DNA from 3 places in the Streptomyces sp. NPDC006435 genome. Region 3 is predicted to be linked to each of the others. Evidence: riboswitches for the same ligand, from Rfam matches in the RefSeq annotation. Region 3 holds a riboswitch; each other region holds the start of a gene.
What was found. A riboswitch is a leader RNA that binds a small molecule or an ion and turns the genes downstream of it on or off. The one in region 3 is predicted to bind thiamine pyrophosphate.
Positions count from the first base shown of each region.

Region 1: it holds a riboswitch for thiamine pyrophosphate, as region 3 does, so the genes downstream of both, ABZZ04_RS18455 (thiamine ABC transporter substrate-binding protein) here and thiO (glycine oxidase ThiO) in region 3, are expected to answer to the same signal.
Region 2: it holds a riboswitch for thiamine pyrophosphate, as region 3 does, so the genes downstream of both, thiC (phosphomethylpyrimidine synthase ThiC) here and thiO (glycine oxidase ThiO) in region 3, are expected to answer to the same signal.

Region 1 covers NZ_JBEXPY010000017.1:71,226-74,491, forward strand. Annotated here, with positions in the region: gene ABZZ04_RS18450 (iron ABC transporter permease) at 1-476, opposite strand, end outside; gene ABZZ04_RS18455 (thiamine ABC transporter substrate-binding protein) at 626-1,729, opposite strand; TPP riboswitch at 1,803-1,919, opposite strand; gene rlmN (23S rRNA (adenine(2503)-C(2))-methyltransferase RlmN) at 1,973-3,079, opposite strand; gene ABZZ04_RS18465 (phosphatidate cytidylyltransferase) at 3,173-3,266, opposite strand, start outside.
Region 2 covers NZ_JBEXPY010000001.1:245,436-248,701, forward strand. Annotated here, with positions in the region: gene ABZZ04_RS01110 (SsgA family sporulation/cell division regulator) at 43-480, shown strand; gene ABZZ04_RS01115 (YibE/F family protein) at 562-1,896, opposite strand; TPP riboswitch at 1,967-2,100, shown strand; gene thiC (phosphomethylpyrimidine synthase ThiC) at 2,093-3,266, shown strand, end outside.
Region 3 covers NZ_JBEXPY010000009.1:139,837-143,102, reverse strand. Annotated here, with positions in the region: gene ABZZ04_RS12890 (FAD-dependent oxidoreductase) at 1-965, opposite strand, end outside; gene ABZZ04_RS12885 (hypothetical protein) at 970-1,314, opposite strand; TPP riboswitch at 1,366-1,478, shown strand; gene thiO (glycine oxidase ThiO) at 1,476-2,660, shown strand; gene thiS (sulfur carrier protein ThiS) at 2,657-2,926, shown strand; gene ABZZ04_RS12870 (thiazole synthase) at 2,929-3,266, shown strand, end outside.

The DNA of each region.
Region 1 (3,266 bases), on a different contig from region 3:
GCGGCCTCCTCCTGCCGGGGGTCGAGCTGGGACCACAGTCCGCCGACGGTCCGTACGACCACCGCGTAGTTGAAGAAGACATGGGCGAGCAGGATGGCCCAGACGGTGGTGTCGAGCCGTACGCCCCAGAGTTCGTCGAGGAATCCGCCGCGCCCCAGCAACGCCAGGAAGGCCGTCCCGACGACGACGGTCGGCAGGACGAACGGCACCGTGACGACGGCCCGCAGCAGTTGTTTGCCGGGGAAGTCGAGGCGGGCGAAGACATAGGCGCCGGGCAGTGCGATCAGCAGGGTCAGCGCGGTCGAGGCGAGCGCCTGCCAGCCGGTGAACCAGAGGACTTCGCGGATGTCCGGCCGGGCCAGCACCTCGCCGACCCGGCCGAACTGCCAGACGCCGTCCGCCTTCAGCCCGCGGCCGACGATCGCGACGACCGGGTAGGCGAAGAACAGCGCGAAGAACGCCACGGGCACGGCCATCAGGCCGAGCCGCACCGCGGTCCCCCGCCGGGCCGCGGCACGGGCAGCGCGCGAACGCCCGGGACCGGGCCCGCGCGCGTCGTCCCCGCGCGGGCCCTCCCCGTGACCGCCCGTCCCGGCCGCGTCCGTCGCGCGTTCGGGGGACTTCGTTACTTCACTACGAGCGAGGACCACGACTGGACCCACTGCTCACGGTTCTTGGCGATGCTGTCCGGGGCGACGGTCGCCGGCTTCTCCACGGTGGCGCCGAACTTCGTGAAGACCTCCGGCAGCTCGGCATCCTCGACGACCGGGTTCACGAACATGTTGAGCGGCATGTCCTCCTGGAACTTCTTGCTGATCAGGAAGTCCAGCAGGGCCTTGCCGCCCGCCTCGTTCTTCGCGCCGTCCAGCAGACCGGCGAACTCGATCTGGCGGAAGCAGGTCCCGGTGGCGACCCCGGTCGGGGCCTCGGCCGGCGGCTGCTTCGCGTACAGCACCTCGACGGGCGGGCTGGAGGCGTACGAGACGACGAGCGGCCGGTCGGCCTTGGCCTTCTTGCCGCCCGCGGAGCCGGAGAACTCCTCGTTGTACGCCTCCTCCCAGCCGTCGACGACCTTGACGCCGTTCTTCTCCAGCTTCTTCCAGTAGTCCTGGTAGCCCTTCTCGCCGTAGGCGGCGACGGTGCCGAGGAGGAAGCCGAGACCGGGCGAGGAGGTCGCGGCGTTCTCGGTGACGAGGAGGTCCTTGTACGCGGGCTTCGCCAGATCGGCGAAGGTGCTCGGCGGCGCGAGCTTCTTGTCGGCGAAGTACTTCTTGTCGTAGTTGACGCAGATGTCGCCGGTGTCGACCGGGGTGACCCGGTGCTCGGCGTCGAGCCGGGTGGCCTCGGCGACCCGGTCCAGGCCCTTGGCCTCGTACGGCGTGAAGAGCCCGCTGTCGAGGGCGCGGGAGAGCAGCGTGTTGTCGACGCCGAAGAACACGTCGCCGCGCGGGGAGCCCTTGGTCAGGATCTCCTGGTTGAGCGCGACGCCCGCGTCGCCGCTCTTCAGCACCTTGACCGTGTAGCCGGTCTCCTTCGTGAACTCCTTCAAGACCTCCTTGGAGGCGTTGAAGGAGTCGTGGCTGACGAGGGTCACGGTCTTGGAACCGGAGCCCTTGGGGCCGTCGGACGCCTGGTCGTCGGAGCTCCCGCATCCGGCGAGCGCGGTGACGCCCAGCGCGGCGGCGGCAGCCGTCGCCGCGAGCCGACCGGTCCTGTGGGTGGTGCTCATTGTGGATTCCTCCTGGGTTTTGGCCAGGAAGAGACGCGGCCCTGCCCGCGGAAAGCGGGCAGGGCGCAACAGCATGAGTTGATGACCGAACTTCCTACCCGGAATGACCCGGGCGAGGTTCAGAGGGTCTGCGGACGACCTGTCCTCGGTGCCGCACTCTCAGCGCTGTGGCGCTCCCCTGTCGGAATATGAAGTTGATTTCGGGCCCAGGTTACACGGGCCCCTTTGGCCGTCCGCAGGCGCTCAGCGCTCGGCCGCCGCCAGCTGTCCGCAGGCCCCGTCGATCTCCTGGCCGCGGGTGTCCCGCACGGTCACCGGAACGCCGTGGGCGGCGATCGCCTCGACGAACGCCTTCTCGTCCTCGGGGCGGGAGGCGGTCCACTTGGAACCGGGCGTGGGGTTCAGCGGGATCAGGTTGACGTGCACCCGCTTGCCCTTGAGGAGCCTGCCGAGCAGGTCGCCGCGCCACGCCTGGTCGTTGATGTCACGGATCAGGGCGTACTCGATGGAGATGCGGCGGCCGGACTTCTCCGCGTACTCCCACGCCGCGTCCAGCACCTCGCGCACCTTCCAGCGCGTGTTCACGGGGACGAGGGTGTCGCGCAGTTCGTCGTCCGGTGCGTGCAGCGAGACGGCGAGGCGGCACTTGAAGCCCTCGTCGGCGAAGCGGAGCATCGCGGGCACCAGGCCCACGGTGGAGACGGTGATCCCGCGCTGCGAGAGCCCCAGCCCGTCCGGCTCCGGGTCGGTGAGCCGGCGGATCGCGCCGACCACCCGGTTGTAGTTGGCGAGCGGCTCGCCCATGCCCATGAAGACGATGTTGGAGAGCCGGGCCGGCCCGCCGGGGACCTCCCCGTCGCGCAGCGCCCGCATGCCGTCCACGATCTGGTGGACGATCTCGGCGGTGGACAGGTTGCGGTCGAGTCCGGCCTGTCCCGTCGCGCAGAACGGGCAGTTCATCCCGCATCCCGCCTGGGACGAGATGCACATGGTCACCCGCTCCGGGTAGCGCATCAGGACGGACTCGACGAGCGTCCCGTCGTGGAGCTTCCACAGCGTCTTGCGGGTGGTGTCGTCGTCGCAGCTGATGTGCCGGACCACGGACATCAGGTCGGGGAACATCGCCTCGGCGAGCTTGTCCCGCGATCCGGCCGGGATGTTGGTCCACTCGGCCGGGTCGTGCGCGTACCGCGCGAAGTAGTGCTGCGAGAGCTGCTGGGCGCGGAACGGCTTCTCGCCGATCGCGGCGACGGCCTCCCTGCGCTCGGCGGGCGTGAGGTCGGCGAGGTGCCGCGGCGGCTTCTTGGCTCCGCGGGGCGCGACGAAAGTGAGTTCTCCGGGCTTAGGCATGGTTCATCCAGTGTCGCAGACGCGACGGCAAGGGCCCGCCGTCCTGTGGACGACGGGCCCTGACCCGTGGAAACCCCCGGCCGGAGGCCGGTCTCAGCCGGAGCCGACGAACAGCACCAGCAGCAGCCAGACCACGGGAGCGGTCGGTAGCAGCGAGTCCAGCCGGTCCATGATCCCGCCGTGCCCC
Region 2 (3,266 bases), on a different contig from region 3:
GGGATCATTCCTGGCCAGATTCATCTACTGCGGGGTTGAACGATGCGCGAGTCGGTTCAAGCTGAGGTCATGATGAGCTTCCTCGTCTCCGAGGAACTCTCTTTCCGGATCCCGGTGGAGCTCCGGTACGAGGTCTGCGATCCGTATGCGATCCGCATGACCTTCCATCTGCCCGGCGATGCCCCCGTCACCTGGGCATTCGGTCGTGAGTTGTTGCTCGACGGCCTCAACAGTCCCAGTGGGGACGGTGATGTGCACATCGGGCCGACGGAGCCCGAGGGGCTGTCCGATGTGCACATCCGCCTTCAGGTCGGCGAGGACCGGGCCCTCTTCCGGGCCGGTACCGCGCCGCTCGTGGCTTTTCTCGACCGGACCGACAAGCTCGTGCCGCTGGGGCAGGAGTGCACGCTCGGTGACTTCGAGGGCAATCTGGAGGAGGCCCTGGGCCGGATCCTCGCCGAGGAGCAGAACGCGGGCTGAAGGAACCCGGTGCCGCCCACCGGATCGCCGGTCGAACACGGCACCTGCCGAATGGGTGAATTGCTCACCCGGCGGAGACGTTCAGGCCCTCGTCCTGCGACGACGGCCCTTCCCGGCCCGTACGGGTGCCGAAGCCCCGGCTTCCGCGCCGAGTTCTGTGCGGTCCGCGGAGACGACCAGCGCAGCGAGCACCGTCGTCACCGGCACCGAGGCGACCAGTCCGATCGAGCCGACCAGGGTTCGTACGATCTCCTCCGCCACCAGCTCGCTGTTGGCCACCGTCCCCACGCTGCTCTGCGCGATGGAGAAGAGCAGCAGCAATGGCAGCGCGGCGCCGGCGTAGGCGAGCACGAGCGTGTTGACGACCGAGGCGATGTGGTCGCGCCCGATCCTGATCCCCGCCCGGTAGAGCCCGCGCACGCCCATCGACGGGTTCGCCCGGTGCAGTTCCCAGACCGCGGACGTCTGGGTGACGGTCACGTCGTCGAGCACTCCGAGCGAACCGATGATGACACCGGCCAGCAGCAGACCGCTCATGTCGATGTGCGGGTACAGGCCGTGGATGAGGCCGGTGTTGTCGTCGGTGTTGCCGCTCAGGCTCGCCCAGCCGATGAAGAGCGATCCGAGCAGTCCGATCAGCAGCAGCGAGGCCAGCGTGCCGATCACCGCCACCGAGGTGCGGGCGCTCGGGCCGTGGCACATGTAGAGCGCGATCAGCATGATCGCGCTGGCTCCCACCACCGCGACGAGCAGCGGGTTGGAGCCCTGGAGCACGGCCGGGAGGATGAACAGGGTCAGCACGGCGAACGAGACCGCGAGCGCCACCAGCGCCAACACCCCGCGCATCCGGCCCACCGCGACCACGACCAGGGCGAAGATCCCGGCCAGCAGGGTCATCGGGAACTTCCGGGCCACGTCCGTCACCGAATACTGCAGATCACGGGGTGCGTCGGGCGCGTACGACACGATCACGCCCTGGCCCTCGCGCAGTTGACGCGGGGCGTCGGGCTGCACGATCTCGACGAACGTCCGGCCCCTGTCGGGCCCGGACGTCACCTCAACGGTGGCCTTCCGGCACGATCCCCTGTCGTCGTCCGTCGGCGGGGCGGCCTCCTGGCCGACGGGCACCTGCACCGCGTTCACGTCCTTGCAGTTCACCATGTCGACTCTCACCACCTTCGCCTGTCGGGTCTGCCGGTCGAACCCCACGCCGGTCCGTTCGTGCGCGGGAGCGCCGCCCGGCCAGAGCGCCACCAGGCCGACGACGACGGCGGTGGCGAACGGGATCAGGACGGCCGCGATGACCTTGCGCAGATGTCTGGAGACGGGCGCCGCGGGACCGTGACCGTGCGAGTGGCCGTGCTGATGGCCCTGGAGTTCGGTGTCGATATCGGTGTCGATACGGGGGGACGTCACCGGCAGATCATCGCAAGAAGGGACGGGCCCACTGTTCATCCCGCCGGACGGGACGCTAGCGTGGAGGAACCTTTGTACACGCGGGAGCTCGGAGCACCGGGCTGAGAGGGCGCTGACATCCGTACGTCCGTACGGAAACGGCTGCGCCGACCGCCGAACCTGTTACCGGGTAATGCCGGCGTAGGGAGTAGGTCTCATGACCACATCGGACGCACGCACGCCTGCCTCCAGTCGGAGCGACGAGGCCGGGAAGTCCATCGGCTGGCACAAGGGATACGTCTCGGGCTCGCGCCCGGACCTCCGGGTGCCGGTCCGTCAGGTGCACCTCACCAACGGCAAGGACGTGACGCTGTACGACACGTCGGGGCCGTACACCGATCCTGCTGTCGAGACCGACGTCCGTCGCGGACTCGCACCGCTGCGGGAGAACTGGATCACTGCCCGCGGCGACACCGAGGAGTACCCGGGTCGCCCCGTCCGTCCCGAGGACGACGGACTCAGGCACACCTCGCCGCGCGGCGGGCTGCGCAACCTCGACGCGGTCTTCCCGGGCCGTCCCCGGCTGCCCCGCCGCAGCCGGGACGGACGGCCCGTGACCCAGCTCGCGTACGCCCGACGGGGCGAGATCACCCCGGAGATGGAGTACGTGGCGATCCGGGAGAACGTCGCGCCGGAGGTGGTGCGCGAGGAGATCGCGGCCGGCCGGGCCGTGCTGCCGGCCAACGTCAACCACCCCGAGATCGAACCGATGATCATCGGGAAGCGGTTCCTGGTGAAGGTCAACGCCAACATCGGCAACTCCGCGGTGACGTCCTCCATCGAGGAGGAGGTGGAAAAGATGACGTGGGCGACGCGCTGGGGCGCCGATACCGTGATGGATCTGTCCACCGGCCGCAACATTCACACCACCCGTGAGTGGGTTCTGCGTAATTCACCCGTTCCGATCGGTACCGTCCCGCTCTACCAGGCGCTCGAAAAGGTGGACGGCCGGGCAGAGGAACTGAGCTGGGAGATCTACAAGGACACCGTCATCGAGCAGGCCGAGCAGGGCGTCGACTACATGACGGTGCACGCCGGCGTGCGCCTGCCGTACGTGCCGCTGACCGCCCGTCGCAAGACCGGCATCGTCTCGCGCGGCGGCTCGATCATGGCGGCGTGGTGCCTGGCGCACCACAAGGAGTCGTTCCTGTACGAGCACTTCGAGGAGCTCTGCGAGATCCTCGCGGCCTACGACGTGACGTACTCGCTGGGTGACGGGCTGCGGCCCGGTTCGATCGCCGACGCCAACGACGAGGCGCAGTTCGCCGAACTGCGGACGCTCGGCGAACTCAACACGGTGGCCAAGGGGTTCGGTGTCCAGACCATGATCG
Region 3 (3,266 bases):
ATGATGTTGGCGGCGGCGGTGCGCGGGCCCTGGAGGGCGTTGTCCCAGTGGTGGACGAGCAGGCGTTCGCCGTACCGGGCGGAGGGGAACGAGGCGCAGTCGCCGACCGCGTACACGTCGGGTGCCGAGGTGCGCAGCGCCCCGTCGGCGGTCACCGACCCGTCGGGGCCGAGCTCGATGCCGGAGCCGGCCAGCCAGCCGGTGGCGGGCCGTGCGCCGATCCCGACGACGACCGCCCCGGCCTGGAGCGTACGGCCGTCCGCGAGGACCACCCGGCCCGGCTCGATCCGGTCGACCCGGGCCCCGGTGAGGAGTTCGGCGCCGATCCCGGCGTACCAGTCGGCCATCGGGGCGGCGACCTCGGCGGGCATCGCGCCCGCGAGGGGCCGGTCGGCGGCCTCGACGACGGTGACCCCGCAGCCCGCGGCGCGGGCCGCGGTGGCGAACTCGGCCCCGATCCAGCCCGCGCCGACGACCACGACGTCGTGCCGTTCGCCGAGGACCGGGCGCAGCCGGGCCGCGTCGTCGAGGGTGCGCAGCAGGTGGACGCCGGGAACGCCCTCGGTGCCGGGCAGCACGACCGGTTCGGCGCCGGTCGCGATCACCAGGGCGTCGTAGCCGACGGGGCCCGAGGGGGTGTCCAGCTCGTGCGCGTCCGGTCGCACGCCGGTGACCTCGACGCCCAGCCGCAGTTCAATGTCCAGCGCCTCGAAGTCGACCTCGAAGGCGGAGTCCTCGGCCTTGCCGAGCAGCACCGCCTTGGACAACGGGGGCCGGTCGTAGGGCTGGTGGGGTTCGGCGCCGATCAGGACGACGGGGCCGGTGAAGCCCTGTTCCCGCAGGGCCACCGCGGTCTGCACGCCCGCCATGCCCGCGCCCACGACGACGACGCGGCGCCCCGGCCGCCGGTCCGGCTGCTCTGACTGCTGCTGATCGCTCACCCCTACACCATAAGCATCTGACATTTCGTCAGGAAGAGGGGATCTCCTCGACCGTGCTCGTCCCGCCGCCCTCCTGCGACTCCCACTCCCACCGCTCCTCCAGCCGGACCCGGCCGTCCGCGAGGTCGACGACGGTGGAGACGCAGTGGCCGCAGGACGTCGTCCCGTCCTGCTTCAGCTGGACGTACCTGAAGTCGAGGGTGTCACCGTCCCGGGTGCCGACGAGATGGCCGCGGACCACGTCACCGCCCGCGTAGTCGGCCCAGATCCGGCCGTCCTGCTCGTGGTACGCGAAGCGGGTGCGGGTGCCGACCTGGCCCGGGGCCTGGTCGGCGACCGGGGCGAGGACGAGTCCGTCGAGCGAACGGGCCACGGTGGCTGCTCCCTTACTGGGCCGGGACGGCGGGGTTTAGGGTGGCCAACGTAAAACACTCGCGGGAGCCCGGACGCACCGGGCTGAGAGGGAGGCTGGGCGGCCTCCGACCGTACGAACCTGATCCGGGTCATGCCGGCGAAGGGAGGGGCTGGACGCCCATGCGTTCTTCCGGAAACGGGAAGGGACACGACGTCCTCGTCATCGGGGGCGGGATCATCGGTCTGGTGACCGCCTGGCGGGCCGCGCAGCGCGGACTGGGCACCGCGGTCGCCGATCCCGAACCGGGCGGCGGGGCCGCCCGGGTGGCGGCCGGCATGCTGGCCGCCGTCACCGAACTCCACTACGGCGAGGAGCTGCTGCTCGGTCTCAACGTCGCCTCGGCCGCCCGCTATCCGGCCTTCGTGGCCGAGCTGGAGGAGGCGAGCGGGCGGGAGACCGGCTTTCGCACCTGCGGCACCCTGGCCGTCGCCCTGGACGCCGACGACCGCGCCCATCTGCGGGAGCTGCACGCCCTCCAGCAGCGGTCCGGGCTGATGTCCCAGTGGCTCACCGGCCGTGAGTGCCGCCGGCTGGAGCCGATGCTGGCGCCGGGAGTCCGGGGCGGCCTGCGGGTCGACGGCGACCACCAGATCGACCCCCGCCGGCTGGCCGCCGCCCTGCTGACCGCCTGCGAGCGGGCCGGGGTGACCTTCCACCGCGACCGGGTGGAGCGCCTGACGGTGCGGGGCGGCCGGGCCGCCGGGGCGGTGCTCGACGGGGGTACGGAACTGGCGGCCGACCAGGTCGTGCTCGCCGCGGGCAGCCTCAGCGGCCGGCTCCCGGGGCTGCCGGACCACGTCGTGCCGCCGGTCCGGCCGGTCAAGGGGCAGGTGCTCCGGCTGACCGTGCCCGCCCCGTACGCGCCCTTCCTCAGCCGGACGGTACGGGCCGTGGTCCGGGGCAGCCACGTCTACCTGGTCCCGCGCGAGAACGGCGAGCTGGTCGTCGGCGCCACCAGCGAGGAGCTGGGCTGGGACACCACCGTCACCGCGGGCGGCGTCTACGAACTGCTGCGGGACGCCCACGAGCTGGTCCCCGGCATCACCGAGCTGCCGCTCACCGAGGCCCTGGCCGGTCTGCGCCCCGCCTCCCCCGACAACGCCCCGCTGCTGGGCCCCACCGCCCTGCCCGGCCTGCACCTCGCCACCGGTCACCACCGCAACGGGGTGCTGCTCACCCCCGTCACCGGTGACGTCATGGCGGAGTTCCTCACCGGCGGCGAACCGCCCGAGCAGGCCCGCCCCTTCACCCCGCACCGATTCCCGTCCGCCGCCGCCCCCGTACGTCAGGAGCAGCCCGCATGACCGAGTCCGCATCCCGCCCCGGCTCCCCCGCCGGGCCCGGCACGTCCCCCGCCCCCTCCGCCGCCCTCTCCGTGTCCGTGAACGGCGAGGTCCGCGTCCTCGCCGCGGGCACCGCCCTGGACGCCCTGGTCGCCTCCCTCACCACCGCGGGCTCCGGCGTGGCCGCCGCCGTCAACGAGACCGTCGTGCCGCGGGGCCGGTGGTCCGCCGTCGTGCTGGCCGACGGCGACCGCGTCGAGATCCTGACCGCGGTCCAGGGGGGCTGACCGTGTCCGACGACCTCTTCGCCCTCGGCGGCACCGACTTCGGCTCCCGGCTGATCATGGGGACGGGCGGGGCGGCCGGCCTCGACGTGCTGGAACGTTCCCTGGTCGCCTCCGGCACCGAGCTGACCACCGTCGCGATGCGCCGCCTCGATCCGACCGTGCAGGGCTCGGTGCTCTCCGTCCTGGAGCGGCTCTCCATCCGCGTGCTGCCGAACACTGCGGGCTGCTTCACCGCGGGCGAGGCCGTGCTGACCGCCCGGCTGGCCCGCGAGGCGCTCGGCACCGACTGGATCAAGCTGGAGGTGGTGGCCGACGAGCGGACCCTGCTGCCCGACCCGAT